3 regions of the Psychrobacter sp. M4 genome follow, and region 1 is predicted to be linked to each of the others. Evidence: riboswitches for the same ligand, from Rfam matches in the RefSeq annotation. Region 1 holds a riboswitch; each other region holds the start of a gene.
The links. A riboswitch is a leader RNA that binds a small molecule or an ion and turns the genes downstream of it on or off. The one in region 1 is predicted to bind thiamine pyrophosphate.
Positions count from the first base shown of each region.

Region 1 (5,963 bases):
TGATTTAAGCTTGGCAGAGGGCAAAGCTAAGCTGATGTCACAAGTACGCACTTTGACTAACTTATTACCCAAAGGCAGTAGTTTTCGTTATCTGCTTAACAATGATATCTACCAAAAACTTGGCGGCAAGCGCAGTCAAAACAGTGAAGCCAAAGACGCATTATTAGATTTTGATGGCGACATGACCATCAGCCAGCAGCTGCAATTGTGTTTTTTGTTCCAGCCGCGTGCTCTGACAGAGGATCCCCTTACCGCTATCTGGCAACAAGCTGGTATTGATAACTTAAACCTGCCGGCACATATCAAACAAAAAGCCTCCTCCGATGCTTTTAGAGCGCTGGCATGGGAAGATCTACAGGATGCAGCACTACTCGACATCGTAACGACGATAAAACGTTGTTTATTGTATTTGCCAACAGACGTCAATGCGGCCGCTCATTTTATTTTATCGAACCTTGAGCCTGCCAATCAGTCCATTTTGAGTCGAAGCTGGGGCGGGTTTTATAAGACGCTTACTGCACGTAATATATTAAGCGTTGATGAATTGATTGAAAACTTAGTCAGTCAACTAATAGAACGCCATATGAAAAAAGAAAGACAACAGCTGATCAACAATCCAGATCATATTAAGCTTGCTATTTTGAGTATGCAAGCGCAGTACTTGAGTAAATGGCGGCGCGCGCAGCAAGCAGAACAATCCGCCTTAATGACGGGCATCTAGAGCGAATTTTTTGCTTATTAGGTACCGTCAGAAGATCGCCCTTTAAAACACTAGCTATTGCCCCCATCATCTATGGATATAGCGAGCAGGCATTTAACGAGATAGTCATACGTAAGATAGTTATAAACAGTAGTGCCACTAATTAATGCAACGTGCTGGTAAGTGGTAGTCTGTGTTAAACTACGCCGCTGTTTATGATGGCTATTATTTTATTAGCTATAACTATATATTTTTAAGTTTTTGTTAGGTTTATATTTAGCGTTTTATTGATGTTTTTTGAGCCTTTATTCACATTAATTCATTTTTGTGATTTTTGACACATCATATGCTGTTAGCCGATCAATCTATCGATTAGATCAGCGCAGCAAATAAGCAGTAGTTGTCACATCATAAAAGTGCCCGATGCAAGCGAGTATTTATGAACGATAAGTCAGTTTCTAAGTCCACCTCTCAACTGGCCACCTTAATTCAAATGGGTAAAGAGCAAGGGTATCTTACTTATGCTGAGGTAAATGATCAGCTACCCGACTCTATTACCGAAAGCGATCAGATCGAAGATATCATCCAGATGTTGACGGACGTTGGTATTAAAATATTTGAATCCGCGCCAGATGCTGACGACATCTTGATGAACGATGATTCAAGCGATGACGATATGGCAGCCGATGAGGCAGCGGCGGTGCTTGCCTCTGTTGAGACTGAGCCTGGTCGCACTACCGACCCTGTACGTATGTATATGCGCGAGATGGGTACGGTTGATCTGCTCACTCGTGAAGGCGAGATTGCTATTGCCAAGCGTATCGAAGAAGGCATTCGTGATGTTCAATACGCTATGGCACACTGGCCGGGTACTGTGCAGTTCGTCCTTGATGAATACCAGCGCGTATTAGAGGGTGAGAAAAAACTCTCTGATGTGATTACAGGATTCTTAGACCCTGAAACAGAAGAGGATAGAATAGCAGCAAAAGAGGAAAAAGAGAGAGAAAAAGAAGAGCGCGAAAGAATAAAAGAAGAAAAAGAAAAAGCGCCTGTTATTAAAGCAAAAGCGAATGCTAAAGTCGATGACGACGATGATGAGGACGACGACGATATAGAAGCTGCTGATGATGAGGTTGAAGAAGAAACCACAGGTATTGATCCTGAAGAAGTTCGTCTACGCTTAGAGGAGATTGAGAACTTATTTATTATCGCCAAACAAGCTCTACTTGATTATGGCCGCGGTAGCACACAAGCTGTCGAAGCTTATGAGCAGCTTGCTAATCGCTTTATGATGCTCAAACTCAATAACCGTATGTCTGATCAAGTCATGGCAATCATGCATGATGTCTACGATGATGTGCGCAAACACGAACGTCAAATTATGCGTCTGGTCATCCGCCGTGGCCGTATGCCGCGTGCTGAGTTTCGTAAGACCTTTCCAAGCAACGAGACCAACGTCGATTGGCTCACTGAACGCTTAAAAGGTAGCCCAGCCTTTAGCGAAACCCTAGAAAAAGTCGTTGATGATGTGATCTTATTACAGCGCAAAATCCTTGATTATGAGCAAAAGCTCGACATGGAAATCCATGATATGAAGGATGTTGCCCGCGGTATGGCTATTGGTGAAGCTAAAGCGCGCCGCGCCAAAAAAGAGATGGTCGAAGCTAACTTGCGTCTGGTGATCTCTATTGCTAAAAAATATACCAATCGTGGTTTGCAGTTCTTGGATCTGATTCAAGAAGGTAACATTGGTCTTATGAAAGCGGTCGATAAGTTTGAGTATCGCCGGGGTTATAAGTTCTCAACCTATGCTACGTGGTGGATTCGTCAGGCCATTACTCGCTCTATCGCGGATCAGGCACGCACCATTCGTATACCGGTGCATATGATTGAGACTATTAACAAAATTAATCGGGTATCACGCCAGCTGCTACAAGAGATGGGACGCGAGCCAACTCCTGAGGAATTAGGCGAGCGTTTAGAGATGGATGAAGTCAAGGTACGTAAAGTGCTCAAGATTGCCAAAGAACCGATCTCTATGGAGACCCCTATCGGCGATGATGAAGATTCGCATTTGGGCGATTTTATTGAAGACTCAACCATCTCAAGTCCAGTTGATGATGCGACCTCAGCAGGTCTACGCGAGGCCACTCGCGATGTACTAGGCAATCTGACTGAGCGCGAAGCACGAGTCCTCAAAATGCGCTTTGGTATCGATATGCCAACCGATCATACCCTTGAAGAAGTCGGTAAGCAGTTCGATGTCACTCGTGAGCGTATTCGTCAGATCGAAGCCAAAGCACTACGTAAACTGCGCCACCCGTCACGCTCTGAGCATCTGCGCTCTTTTTTAGAGAATGATTAATAAATAACTAGATTAATTGTAAAAGCATAAAAGCTGAGCGTGTCTCAGCTTTTTTTATGCCTAGTTTTAAATCAGGTTATAACCCCTGTTGCCCTTCTGTCTATTATTGCTTTTGGCTTCTTGCTTTTGGCTCCTGACTCTTCTCTTCTTGCTAATTATAGCTAGATTCGTTTATCATAGCTTTACGATAAACGTCTTAAACTTAGTTGTTCAGCTTTTATCAAAAATTCTTAAAAAACCTTGTCGGGGTGCTTTGATTTTAGAGTTTAGCAATATCTAAAATCATCGCTGAGAAATACCCGCGAACCTGATGCAGTTAGCACTGACGTAGGAAACAAGCGTGAATCTTTATTACTCAGCACATAACGATGCCTTGCCAGTTTATATAAGCTTTTCCAGTTTATATAATATAAACCGGCAAGGCTTTTTTTGTGCGTGCTTGTTTATTGTTTCCCGCTATTTGCTTACTCAATATTTTTATCAAAGTAAGTGAGCACTATGGACTATCAAACGTTACGCCGTAATTGTCCTATATGGAATGATTACATTCATCATAACTTCGTCAATCAGCTAGCGACAGGCACGCTTGCTCCAGACAGCTTTCGCCACTATTTAAAGCAAGATTACTTATACCTGCTCCACTACACTCGAGTGATGGCTTTGAGTGTTTATAAAAGTGATACTTTGGCACAAATGCGTCTGGGCCAAGCCGGTATCAATGCCATGCTTGATCTAGAAATTGGCATGTATTTGGACTTTTGTCGTCAGTGGGGTATGAGTCTTGAAGAGGTAGAGAATACCCCTGAATCTGCGGCAACCATCGCTTATAGCCGCTATCTTCTAGATGCAGCTATGTCAGGCTCTCTTATTGAACTTTATGCCGCTATTGCCCCTTGTTTGATGGGTTATGGCGAGATTGGCGAACGCCTCAAGGCCCAAGGTTTCATGGCTGATAACCCTTATCAGCCATGGATCGATGTCTTTGCTAGTGATGAGTTTCAAGCCATCACAGTACAAAATGAAGCTCAGATTAATGAGCTCTTGACACAAGCTGTCCCCTCTCAAGTCAACAAGTTGCAGCAGTTATTTAATACCGCTTGTCGTATGGAAGTTAATTTCTGGCAGATGGCTTTAGAGCTGTCTTAAATTAGCAGTTGTTAGAGAAAATTACGATCACTTAACACCCAAACCTGAGGAGAAATCTTATGGCTGTATTTGATGAACACGCAAACGCTTATGACAGCTGGTTCTTAAATAACCAAAACTTACTTGCCAGTGAGCTAAAACTGGTCGCCTACTTTTTAGACAAGGATAGTGAAATACTATCTATAGGCTGTGGTAGCGGGCTCTTTGAGATGCTATTAGCAAAGGATTTTGATATCTCTATCAAGTATGGGGTCGAACCTTCAAAGGATATGGCAGCGATCGCTGAAAAACGTGGCTTGCAAGTTGATATCAGTCCTGCTGAAGCGTGCGTCATCGAACCTAGTAAATTTGATACTATCTTGTTTAATGGCAGTGTCAGTTATATCAGCGATTTGGATCTATGTATTAACAAGGCGTTTGCTGCCCTAAAGACTGGCGGCAAATTAATACTCATTGATGTGCCAAAAGAGAGCGGTTTTGCCACTCTTTACAATCTAGCGGCCTCTTTAGATACTTGGACGCATCCGCTACTTGCGCATATCACCCCTAATGACCCTTATCCCATTGAACTGGTAAAATCGGCAAACTGGCGCACCTCTGAGGAGAAAATCAGGGCCATGCAGGCCAGTGGGTTTACAGGTTTTGAATACGCGCAAACATTGTTGACGCATCCTATGTATGCCAATGATAACGTGCAAGAAGTGATCGAAGGTTATCAGCGCGGCGACTATGTAGCCATTTGTGGCTATAAAAAATAGCTTACCAATTTGGCCTTATAGTCTGCGGCCTATACTGTGAACAAAAAAGCATTTTATAAAATGTTATTGGTAAAAAAATTAGAGCATCTACTATAGCTCACACCTATCGTAGCACTTGAATAATGACCACACCATCATCATAAATAGTCAATACACTAGATAACATTATTAACCCGAAAGCTATCATTTCAATAAAAACAAGGTAACTACTATGAGTGATGATCCAAAAAACAACACCAATCAAGACCAAGAGACTAAAAGAGAAGTTAAAGTAACCGAATTGGTCGCCAACGATGGTGTTTTAAAAGGTAAAAAAACCGATATTCAAAACCCTGAGCTGTGGGAGTTCCCCATGGACTATCCTATGAGTATTATCGGTCACGAAGGCGAGCACGAAACGCTATTAAATGAGGTCAAACTCATCCTTGGTAGCCAGTTCCCAGAGTTCGACTTGGCGTCTATCGAGGTTAAACCTTCTAAAACAGGCCGCTTTCACTCAGCACGAGTCAATCTGTATCTGACCACCGCCGAGCAAGTCAATACGCTTTACGCTGCTCTTGATGAGGCCAAAACGGTACGTATGGTTGTATAAAACGTAGCGTTGTAAAAGTAAGTGCTAGGACTAGAAAACCACTGCGATATTTTAAGTAAGTAAGTTTATAAATACCACAATCGTCACTTATAAAGGTGGCGATTTTTTATGCGCTCCTGTAAAATCAGCAGCGTTGTTGCAGCCATCTTGTATTCGCATTTTGTCTACTACTAATAACCAATTATTTGTCGATAAATAAAAAGAAAACGATAACGACTTCTTTACAAATTATTTTAAGATTTAACACAACCGCGCTAACCCTTATCCTGCCGTCCTTTGCCAAAATTTTGGCTCGCTATCACCTCATGGCAACATATATTCACGCTAAAATCAATATAGCATTTTCAAAATTTTCCCGCTATATTGTGCCTATCTACTAAAAAACACGCTATATCTAGTGCT
Region 1 is NZ_CM146740.1:1,408,662-1,414,624, reverse strand. It holds gene ACR63N_RS05915 (DNA primase) at 1-721, shown strand, start outside; gene rpoD (RNA polymerase sigma factor RpoD) at 1,140-3,065, shown strand; TPP riboswitch at 3,300-3,416, shown strand; gene tenA (thiaminase II) at 3,564-4,211, shown strand; gene ACR63N_RS05900 (class I SAM-dependent DNA methyltransferase) at 4,271-4,969, shown strand; gene ACR63N_RS05895 (YbeD family protein) at 5,181-5,561, shown strand.

Region 2 (5,963 bases), 450 kb from region 1:
GCTTGCGCCCAACGAGAACGCGCTATACAGTATGATGTTAAATAAAGCAAAACCACTACCACCAACAATAAGCAGCCACAGCCAATGCTGTTTGATCACGGGCCAATCTTGACGGATAAACTTACGTGCAAAAAACGATAAAATGAGTGTCGCGATAAACCAGCGAAAGAACGTCATCTCATAAGGCGTCAGCCAGCCTTTACCCAACTTACCGGTGACATTACTGGTTGCCCAAAACAGCGGTGCTAATACCAACATGACGTAGGGAGAGGGCAATCCTTTTTTTGACATAAGTAGTGCCTATTTATGAAGGTTTAACATGCTCTAATAAAACTCATAAAAATGATGCACAGGACCTTGTCCTTGTCCGACATCGAGCTTATCTGCGCCTCGCAGTGCACCTGTGAGATAGGTTTTGGCTTTCTCACAAGCCACTTCAAGCGCATCGCCGCGCCCCCAGTAGGTTGCGATCGCTGCTGATAAGGTACAGCCGGTACCATGACTGTTTTTGGTATTAATGCGCGCGCTTTCAAACCAATGCAGTTGTCCGTCAGTGCTCAAGAGATCTGGCGACTCATCCTGCTGCAGATGACCACCTTTTAAAAACGTTGGCACTGCCAATTGCTGGGCTTGGGTGATCATCTCCTCGCGGCTTTTAGCTTCTGTTACCCCAAGTAAGTCAGCTGCTTCTGGCAAATTTGGGGTGATAAGCCCTGTTTGTGGTAATAGCTCACGCATTGCTGATAACGCATCGGCATCAAGCAAACGATCACCACTTTTGGCGACCATTACTGGATCGAGGACGACTTTTTTGGGCTGGTAGGCTTTTAGAGCGTCAGCGACGCAGCGGATAATCTCCGCTGTGCCAAGCATACCAATTTTGACCGCATCGACACGTACGTCATTAAATACAGAATCAAGCTGCGCGCGTACCATCTCGGTGGACATCATTTGGATCTGCTGCACGCCTTGGGTGTTCTGTGCCACTACCGCAGTAATGACGCTCATCGCATAGCCGCTATTGGCACTAATGGCTTTGATATCGGCTTGAATACCCGCGCCGCCCGTGCAGTCGGTACCAGCGATAGATAAAATGTTAGGGATCATACTTGCTCTCCTAATAAGTTTTTAGCAGCGACTTGAGGGTTTTGCGCCGCACAAATCGCAGATACCACAGCGATACCATTACACCCTGAACCATAGACTTGCGCCGCATTACTTTGATCAATACCGCCAATGGCGACAGTGGGCAGCTGGCTTGCAGCGACTAACTTTGCTAGACCTTCTATACCAATAGGAGTAGCATGATTGCGCTTGGTTTGAGTGGCAAACACAGGACCCACACCAAAATAATCTAGCTGCGTAAGATGATTTGATTGGGCGACTTTTAATTCCTCTAGCGTATTAATAGACAGTCCCAGCCAAACGTCTGCGCCTAACAATGAGCGCGCCTTAGTGATGGACATATCACCCTGACCCAAATGTACGCCATCCAGCTTAGCTTTTTTGGCAATATGCACTCTATCGTTGAGTACCAGCGGCACGCGTCCAGCGATCGCTTCTTTAAGCTGACAAGCTATCCGATATAACGCCTCATCGCTACTGTGTTTGTCGCGCAATTGCACCATAGTGACTCCGCCTTCAATAGCGGCGCAAACGGTATCGATCAGGCCGCGCTGGCTGCACATGGCAGTATCGGTCACCAAATATAAGCTCAATGCATCGCTGGGTTTGCTTAGCGTTTGAGTAGTATGTTTAGTCATATTCCACCTATTTTTATTTATGTTCAGTCACTCTAGCGTTTTTAGAAACTGTCTTTGCATCCAAGATATAAAGCGCATCTAAAAACTCGACATAAAAGCTGCCTGGCCCTTTAGCATTGGTATCAGCGATCTCGCCCGCTTGCCCGTAATAGCATAAAGCGCTGATTGCTGCCGCTGCCAAATGATCACGATTAGCGCCAGCAAAAGCGCCGATAAGAGCTGTTAGCGCACAGCCAATTGCAGTCACATTGGTCATCATAGGTGCGCCGTGCTGAATCGCCCATTGCTGTAAGCCATCAGTGACCCAGTCAATCTCGCCCGTTACGATGACTACTTTGGCAAATTGAGTGAGGTGTTCAGCCGCTATTTTGGCAGCTTCCACGGTATCACCGCTGTCAGGGCCTTTACTTTGACTACCCATACCCGCTAACGCCAAAATCTCTGAGGCGTTACCACGGATAATGTCGGGCTTGAATGCTAATAGTTGCTCACAGCTTTGCCGGCGGTAAGTGGTAGCGCCGACAGCAACAGGGTCTAAAACCCAAGGGATATTTGATTCATGAGCGACTTTGACGGTAGCAAGCATACTGGCTAGCCATTCAGGAGATAGCGTACCAATATTAATGGTGAGAGCATTTGCTAAATGCACAAATTCTGGTGCTTCATCGAAAGCATGCACCATCGCAGGCGAACAACCAGCGGCTAATAAAACATTAGCAGCGGTATTCATAGCGACAAAATTAGTGATGTTATGTACTAAAGGTACTGTATTACGAAATGAGGTAAAACAAGAATGTATCAATTGCGGTTGCATTTCCCCTCCATGGTTAAAATGATGGGCAGGAAAATACATAGAATCATGATAGAGATGATGATTGCTATACACTCCCTACGCCAGTATGATCTGGATCAGGTTCAAAGGGTACGTCTCAGCCTTACGGCGCCCCTGTGAATAACGTTATTTACTGGTATTACTATAGCGGTTTATAATCAATATTGCCATCATTAATCGTACCAAATACTTGCGCGCGATTAACGATCTCAGTTGCCCAAGCCCGATGTGTGGCAGGCTCGAGCATAGTATTGTTGTATTTAAATACGGCTTTGGCTTCCTCATGCAGGATCGCTTGTGCTTCATCTAAGATGCTCATTGGCACGCAGTAAGCTTGTTGAACTAGCGCAATTTGACTGGGGTGAATAACCGTTTTACCCACCAGTCCCAAACTAACATCACGATTAAGCTCTTGCATAAATAGCATAGGCTCATCTAAATACTCAAACACGGGCGCTGTTAGATAAAAACCATGCGGTACAAAGCAGCCGAGTAGCTGATAGGCAAGCGTACCAATTGGGGTGTCATAGACGATACTGTTTTTGGGACGACGCAGGCGCAGCGCGGCAAATAAATCGTTGCCACCAATCCGTAGCGCAAAGACAGGCTGGTTAAAAGCTTCTTTAAAACCAATGGCCAGTTCCTGATTATGATTGGGGTCAAATAGAGCTGCTGTCTCAAGTGTCGGCATCAATAGTTGATCTCGGCTCAAATTTTGACAAGCCAGTCGCCAATCAGACAAGCTACACATATCGACTTTGGGCAATACAAAACCATCGAGCAGCTCAATATGCTTAAAGTTCGCGAGCTTTTGTAGCATTATAGGATTACGCGCGCGTACGAATACTAAAGGACGCGTCGGCTGCTTTGCTTGATCATCTGTAGGTTCTGAAGGCTCATTGATGCTATCGACATGCGCCGCCCAAGTAGCAAGCAGCTCTTGCAAGCGTATCATGGCAAGCTCCACATCAGTATGACTGACCGCATCTTCTAAACAAATAATAATACTATTGATTGTCGGCAATCTATCACGCTTAATCACTTGCCAAATATCTTCGCGAGTGGCAGGCATATAAAGGCTAGCACCCAGCTGATACGGGTGATGAGTCTGTGGCCTTAGCATCGCATGACGCTCAGTAACGAGATGCTCATAGGACTGAGTATAATTATAAAGACTGGATGGTTTATCTGGCATAATAGCGGCTATCTAAATAGTAATGAGTATAGGGATTAGAATGAGTATAAAGGTCAAACATGCAGAGCTAAGAACAGCAAACACTTATATTGATAGCTGATAACTAACTCTCTGTCATGCGCTGTTTGATCAAGGTGATGGCTTGGTAGGGCAGTATTTTAGCACCTAACACACTAATAGCAATATCGCGCTCCTTACATAAATGACGTAGCAGTACTGTATCTTGGTGGTCAGCACTTGCAAGCAAAATACGTTCAGGATCGCGGCGCAGTATCGCCCGTGTCGCTTCTGCAATAGTTGGCTTGATACGGTTGCGATTATCAATTCGATAATACGTTGCCAATTCATCGATTAAAGCCGCGGTTTGGTAGCGTGGTTGTTTAAAGGTCGGTAGACGCTGCGGTAGTAAGGTTAGGCGCTGCCGTACAGCATCGATATGATCGATAAATGCCAAACTGTGATCTATACTTACTAAGTTATCATAAAATACACTGCGATGTAGCCCCAATTGCGGCTCGGTATATAGCGTACGTGATATCAGTCCTGATACGGTACTATTGAGCAGTCCTGAGGGAATAAGCCAGTCATCGATGCTTGCTGCCAGCCAAGCGACGCCCGCTGGATCAGCAAGAGTAAGTAGTGGTATAACATTTTCGCCTCGATGAAAAATATTGACAAAGTTAGCGTGATTCATATCGTTAAACGGCTCAAGACTGCGTGCTAATTCTTGATAAATTGCCCCTTTACCGGTCCAGCCATCAACGAATACGATAGGGCTGTTTGGATAAGCACTAAGTATCATTTGCAAAGCGACAGTATCTAAACCGCGATCGCGAATAATGCTGATGCCATAATGCACACTTGGCAAACGATAAGCGCTATTCGTATCTGTTAAGGCACGCTGTAACAATACACCAATTGGTAAACCTGCTCGTACTAAGCTAACCAATACTAGCGGCTGCTTATCGTCAATTGCTTCGTTGAAGATATCATGCAGCGTATAAGCTAAATTAGCAATATCACTTGCGGTTCTATCCGCTCCTTGCTCAAGTGCTTGCTGATACAGCTGCTCATGCTTCGCTGTTGGTACTTGTTCCAGCGTCAGCATATCGGAGTAGTGGCGCTGACCGCTTTGAATCAGTACCTCTTTTTGGCTAACCGGCACATCAGCGACCGCGTCTTTATCCACGATATCAAGGAGCACGGTGACATCGGAGGGCAGATAGCTTCCTGAGCCAAATTTCTCTAAAGCTTGAGTCATTTTATTAGTCATAACTACTCTATAAATTATTTAGTATCAAGTTGTCCATGCAGCTGACCATGATTGGGCATACCGTACCAGTCTAATAGTTGTAAAAAAGGTAAATCGGCCAAGCTATCGCCAAAACCAAAGCTTGGCCGCTCATGATCTAAATGGTTATCCAATAGAAACTGTACGGCGTGGCGTTTATGAATAGCATGCGGTAGAATCGCTAGATTATTGGCGTTTACATGCACATAAAAATCTTGCTCGAAATCACGTATTAACGTCGGTAGCTGTGCTGCTAATTTGATTAGCGCTTGATGATCTTTTTGCGCATGTTTGATAGCAAGGTAAATAGTTAACTTTTCATTATTAAAGATGTCTACATGTGGAGTAAAGCGCAAATGACTATTGGCATTTTGGCTATGTTTAGCGAATAATTCGCTCAGCCGACTCAATTTATCTTGCAAGGGCTTAAGCTTGTTATAGATATGCTGTTGCCATTTATCAAATAGTTCGCCGTCAGATGTCAAAATGATTGCGCCATGGGTCAAAACTTGCCAGCTATTAAAGGGCAGTTTGACACGCTTAATCTCATCCCGATCACGCGCGGTAACCACTATCAGCTCGGTGCTAGTAAGTAACCAATTAAAAAAGGCAGCTTGACGCTGAGTCATAAAACTAAGCGGCTCACCCTGTTTATTTACTGTGGCACAAATTAGATTTTCAGTATTGGCGGTAGGCAAATCCCAAGCATCAATTTTACGTTGGGTTTGAAATAGGGTGTCGTCTAAATCCATTAGGGCGTAGGGTTTTACTACATTTGAATGAGACTCGAAGAAAGCGGTGGTCATAAGGTATCCGTGATATAAGTCTGGATTTAATTAGATTAGTGGTGTGGGTTTGTAGGGTGCGGTTAGTTTTATCAAG
Region 2 is NZ_CM146740.1:957,499-963,461, forward strand. It holds gene ACR63N_RS04120 (DMT family transporter) at 1-291, opposite strand, end outside; gene thiD (bifunctional hydroxymethylpyrimidine kinase/phosphomethylpyrimidine kinase) at 325-1,107, opposite strand; gene thiE (thiamine phosphate synthase) at 1,104-1,763, opposite strand; gene thiM (hydroxyethylthiazole kinase) at 1,777-2,577, opposite strand; TPP riboswitch at 2,633-2,721, opposite strand; gene ACR63N_RS04140 (HpcH/HpaI aldolase/citrate lyase family protein) at 2,738-3,790, opposite strand; gene ACR63N_RS04145 (cysteine protease StiP domain-containing protein) at 3,894-5,063, opposite strand; gene ACR63N_RS04150 (HAD hydrolase family protein) at 5,078-5,887, opposite strand.
Region 2: it holds a riboswitch for thiamine pyrophosphate, as region 1 does, so the genes downstream of both, thiM (hydroxyethylthiazole kinase) here and tenA (thiaminase II) in region 1, are expected to answer to the same signal.

Region 3 (5,963 bases), 1.3 Mb from region 1:
GTTACACAGCTCAAGCTGTAAATCCATGTTCTCTTTAATACGGTTCATCGCCACGTGTCCGGGACCTTCGATCATCACCTGTACGTCGTGCTGCCACGCCACTTGCGTAAGCTCTCCTAATGTACGCAGTTCGCCAAACTGTGCTTCATCGTTAGCGTCTTGCAGACAACCGGGGCGCAGTCCATCACCAAGACTAAACGCGACATCGTACTGCTTCATAATCTCGCAGATGTCTTCGAAATGAGTGTATAAAAAACTCTCTTTGTGATGCGCCAAACACCACTGCGCCATGATAGAACCACCACGTGAGACAATACCCGTTAAGCGGTTGGCAGTCAGCGGTACATAACGCAAAAGCACACCAGCGTGAATGGTAAAGTAATCGACGCCTTGCTCAGCTTGTTCGATCAAAGTATCACGGAATATCTCCCATGTCAGATCCTCTGCTACGCCATCGACTTTTTCTAACGCTTGATAAATAGGCACCGTACCGATAGGCACAGGCGAGTTACGAATCAGCCACTCACGGGTTTCGTGAATATGGTTACCTGTAGATAAGTCCATGATAGTGTCCGCGCCCCAACGCGTCGCCCACGTCATTTTTGAGACTTCCTCGTCGATAGAGGAGCCAAGCGCTGAATTACCGATATTGGCATTAATTTTGACCAAAAAGTTGCGACCGATAATCATCGGCTCAGATTCAGGGTGGTTGATGTTATTAGGGATAATGGCGCGACCAGCTGCGACTTCACTACGGACAAACTCAGGGGTGATAATTTCAGGGGTATTGGCACCAAAGCTTTCACCGTCATGCTGGCGCATATCAGTCTGCTCGTGCTGCTTTTGAGTTTCACGAATGGCGATATATTCCATCTCAGGGGTGATAATCCCGCGGCGCGCGTAATACATTTGCGTGACATTACCTGCTTTGCCATCGACTGTTTTAGCGCGGCGCGGTTTGTCGATATGGGCAAATCTTAGATTAGCAGTAGTGATATCGCGAGCACGCGCTTGACCGTATGAGCTAGATAGACCGCTAAGCTCTTCGATATCACCGCGCTCTTTTATCCAGCCTTCGCGCAGTTTTGGCAGACCTTTAGTGAGATCGACATCAACAGTAGGGTCGGTATATACGCCTGAGGTATCATAGGTATAAAAAGGCGGGTTTTGCTCCCAATTGGACGCATCGACGCCTTGAATAGGTGTGGGATCCAAAGTGATTTCGCGTATTGGCACTCGAATATCTGGTCTTGAGCCTTGGATATAGACTTTTTTGGAGGCTGGAAGAATGCGATGTAAATCGCGCGCGTCCTCTTCAAAACGAGCGTCTTTTTGATGACGATGGGCAGGTGTTTTTAAAGCATCGGCTTTGGTTGATTTTTTGGTCTGAGTGGGGGCTTGAGTCGTCATAGGTGCTCCTAGCGTGTTGTTTAAAAAAGCAACACCGCAGAGCGCGGAGGAAGCAAAGGTTCACAAACAAAACTGATTGAGTTAAAACGGTCAAAGTAATAAAGCGAATAGTAATAGACGGTTTTAATCAATAATTAGACGTCGCTTTTATCTATTATCACTTTTAAAGTTAAAGCTGTATCAAAGCAATGACTAATAAAACAGTGACTATGAAAAAGGCATTTCTGCGCGTCGCTTGTATGTAAACTTTTTGCTGAAGACTTCCCTGCGTCGGTATTAACCGCATCAGGTTCAACGGGTGGTCTCTCAGCGAATGTACTTTGATTAAGTGCTTTTAAAAAGCAGTTAAACTAAAATACACCGCACCCCGAGTCTGTCAGTGTTGTGAGTCTTTTATACTAGCAAACTTTTATGAGGATAAGTAGCTATTTGTCAGCTGGCTTATGTAGTAGTTCTAAAAACAACAGCAATAAACTTATTTCTCAGGCGTCCAGCCTTGCGCGCGCTCGTAATCTTCGTTATTTAAAAACTTCTCACGTTGCTCTGTTAAGAACTTCTTAGCTTCAGGATCCATCATACTAAGGTGGTTTTCATTGATCAGCATAGTTTGCTGCTCAAGCCATTCTTGCCATGCTTTATCAGAAACTGTTTCCTGTATCTCTTGTCCCTTTTTATTGGGAAAAGGAGGATTGACCATTTTTGGTAGATCTTGCTTGTATTTACGGCAAAAAACTGTATTAGCTTGGGGATTAAAAGTATCAGCCATGAGTAACTCCCTATTATTAGTGTGATAATTATTAGTTTGGTAGTGGGTTTGGTTGTCTACTGTTTTGATCCAATTAAGCGAAAGCCTTTAGGCGTGCACGACCATTAATAACGGCTTGCTTGACTTGATTGGGCGCAGTACCACCTAAATGATCACGGGCAGCCAGTGAGCCCTCGAGCGTCAAAAAGTCGAACACATCATCACCGATCGCAGTGCTAAATTGTTGCAACTGTGCTAAAGACAGATCGCTCAAGTCAACGCCTTCCTTTATAGCCAAAGCGACAGTATTACCAACTACTTCATGGGCATCACGAAAAGCAACGCCATTACGCACTAGATAGTCGGCCAAATCAGTAGCCGTTGCGTAGCCTTTCATAGTGGCCGCACGCATATTCTCTTTGTTTGGGACAATGTTCGGCAGCATATCAGCAAAAGCGAGGAGCGAGCCGGTCAACGTATCCACACAGTCAAATAGCGGCTCTTTGTCCTCTTGGTTGTCTTTATTATACGCCAGTGGCTGGCTTTTCATCAGGCTAAGCAAAGTCATCAGCTGTCCAAAGACCCGCGCCGCTTTGCCACGTACCAACTCCGGCACATCAGGGTTTTTCTTTTGCGGCATGATTGAGGAGCCGGTACAAAAGCGATCTGGTATTTGTACGAAGTTAAACTGCGCCGACATCCATAGGATAATCTCCTCGCTCATACGCGATAGATGCATCATTAAAATGGACGCAGCGGAGGTAAATTCAATAGCAAAGTCACGATCAGAGACCGCATCCAAGGAGTTTTGGCAAATACCTTCAAAACCGAGCAGTTCAGCGGTAATAGTGCGATCTATTGGAAAAGTCGTGCCAGCAAGAGCGGCGCTGCCAAGCGGTAGCTGATTAATACGGCGCCGCGCGTCGACAAGGCGTTGGGTATCACGGTAGAGCATCTCAAACCATGCCATTACATGGTGACCAAAGCTTACTGGCTGCGCGGTTTGCAGATGGGTAAAGCCTGGCATAATCGTATCGGTATGCTGCTTGGCCAAATCAAGCAAGCCGCTTTGCAAACGCACCAGTAGCGCAATAATATTATCGGTCTCTTCACGTAGCCAAAGACGAATATCGGTTGCTACCTGATCGTTACGGCTACGTCCGGTATGCAGTTTCTTGCCGACTGCGCCTACGATATCAGTCAGGCGCGATTCAACGTTCATGTGCACGTCTTCAAGGGTAGTAGACCAATTGAATTCGCCCGCTTCAATCTCCCTTAATACTTGCTTGAGGCCATCGATAATAGTGGCGACTTCCTCGTCGGTTAGAATATTGCACTCTTTGAGCATGGTCGCGTGCGCGATAGAACCTTCGATATCGTGACGAGCAAAACGCTGATCAAAGCCTACCGAGGCGGTGAAGGCGGCGACGAAGCTATCTGTCGCTTCGCTAAAGCGTCCGCCCCACATTTGCTGACCTTGACTATTGGTCGCGCCGCTTTGTAACGTACTATCCGCTGCATTTATGCTAAAATCAGTGGCACTTGGATTTTTATTTTGCTCAGGAATGTTGGAATTTGAAGAAGTTGCGTTCATATTGGTCTAAGACAAGTCAAGAGAATAAGAGCTCAAGTATAGCAAAGGATGAGGTTGCCTTACTAGCCGAGCGCTTAGAGTTTTTTATGCCAAAGCTCATGGAGGTAATGAAACCTTGGCAGTGGCTGCTCTATATATTTTTTTGGTCGTTGTTTGTGACCACTATTGATCGTCATGATCTAGCAACGTGGTCAGATTTTTTCATCAAGTTTGTTAGCCGAATTGTTCAATACACGCTAAGCATTATTCCCTCGTTTTATTTGATTGATTATCTGCGTCCAGTTTTTAAACGGGCTAATCCTATTGTCGTCAGTATACGTATCTTACTAATACTGACGACTACTGCTATAGTGTCGGTGACTTTGGTTATGTTAGTCATGATAAATATGGGCTGGATGGTGTATGACCGTAAAGCATTTATCTTAAATATATTGTTTAATGTCTTGATTACCAGTGGTTTTACTATTGTATTTTTGCTCTATTTTATGCGCCGTTACCGTGAGCTGATGGCGCTTAAACAATCGTTTGAAGACAAACTTACCGCCCAAAATGATTTGATGAAAGCGCGTATCGCGCCGCACTTTTTCTTTAATACTGTTAATACCTTGATATCACTTATTGAGTCTAATCCGCCGCGGGCAGCTGATCTTTTGCAGCATGTCTCCGCGCTTTTCCGAGCCAGCTTTAATGGCGCGCGCGAGATTAGTTTTGAGGAGGAAGTGGCACTTTGTGAGCACTATTTGGCGATTGAGTCGAGCCGATTGGCAGATAAGCTGGTAGTAAGCTGGGATCTGCCTGATGATGACATCATGTACGATATGGTTATCACAGCATTAACACTCCAAACCGTCCTTGAAAAAATGCTCCTCAATGTCGTCGAGATGACCACTGAAACCATCTACATTGTTATTAGTGTAAAGTGGCAACAGCATCGCGTTACTATTACGGTCACCGTTCAACTTCCAAGCAAAACTTTGATGATTTCCCACGATCTACGCCGACACGTAGACTTCCATATTCAGGCAGAACGCCTCAAAGCTTATTTTGATCAGAGCGCTAACATCCAAAGTAAAGTCACTAGTGAACAGATTGTCACAGTGATTGATTATCCTTTGTATGATGTTGGGTTTTAATTTTCTTAGTATCAATCTCTGCACTTAATTTGTCTCTTGTCTATTATTTGAACACTTATGGCATATTTATTGCTTGTTACCTTATGAATGCTTATTGTGTAATAGTTGTTTATTGGCAAGCTCTAGAAAAGCCGCAGCTACAAGCCTTTAACTAAAACCTTAATATACAAAATATACAAATAATTTTTAACTTAGAAATTTATTTTATTTAAAATGTAGAAGAGCAGAGTTCTTTTAGAACGTATTATTTTTATACTTTCGTAAGCTTATTATAAATAGATTTTTGATTATAATTGTTCATAAATGTATGAGCTATAGGTATAGACTAAAACTTTAGAGCGTCTTAGACCTGTTATCGATACAGTATTAATAATATACTCATCATGCTGTAAGAGAGGAATTTACATGCGAATTGTTGTTTGTGACGATGAACCACTCGCTCGTGAGCGTTTGGTCAGAATTGTACAAGAATCAGGGCATGAGGTGGTCGCGCAAGCCACTACTGGCATTGAAGCCATTACTGCCGTAAAGTCGCAGCAACCTGATGTGATTTTACTTGATATCCGCATGCCAGAGATGGATGGCGTACACTGCGCGGCAGCGCTCAATGAGCTTGATTATCCGCCGGCGGTCATTTTTGTAACCGCTTATGATCACTATGCTATTATGGCTTTTAAAGCGAATGCTATTGGTTATTTATTAAAACCTGCCAATAAGGATGAATTACTTGAAGCTTTGAGTAAGGCCAAAAACTTAAACGCCGCCCAGTTAAATGAAATTCGCAAGCTTGAAGACCCTACTGCTCGGCCTGTGCGCGAACATATTGCCGCTCGTACCCATCGCGGTGTAGAGCTGATTAAGCTCAAAGACATTTACTACTTTACAGCTGATCAAAAGTACGTCAAAGTACGTCATAAAGAGGGCACAGTACTTATCGATGAAACCTTAAAAGAGCTTGAGCAAGAATTTGAGAATCGTCTGTTTCGAGTACATCGTAACGCCATCATTAATTTGAGTTTTTTGGATTATTTAGAAACTGTAGATTCTGGTCAGTACCAAGTTCGCTTTAAAGGCCTTGATG
Region 3 is NZ_CM146740.1:144,964-150,926, forward strand. It holds gene thiC (phosphomethylpyrimidine synthase ThiC) at 1-1,410, opposite strand, end outside; TPP riboswitch at 1,656-1,790, opposite strand; gene ACR63N_RS00640 (oxidative damage protection protein) at 1,886-2,176, opposite strand; gene argH (argininosuccinate lyase) at 2,250-3,623, opposite strand; gene ACR63N_RS00650 (sensor histidine kinase) at 3,836-4,882, shown strand; gene ACR63N_RS00655 (LytR/AlgR family response regulator transcription factor) at 5,288-5,963, shown strand, end outside.
Region 3: it holds a riboswitch for thiamine pyrophosphate, as region 1 does, so the genes downstream of both, thiC (phosphomethylpyrimidine synthase ThiC) here and tenA (thiaminase II) in region 1, are expected to answer to the same signal.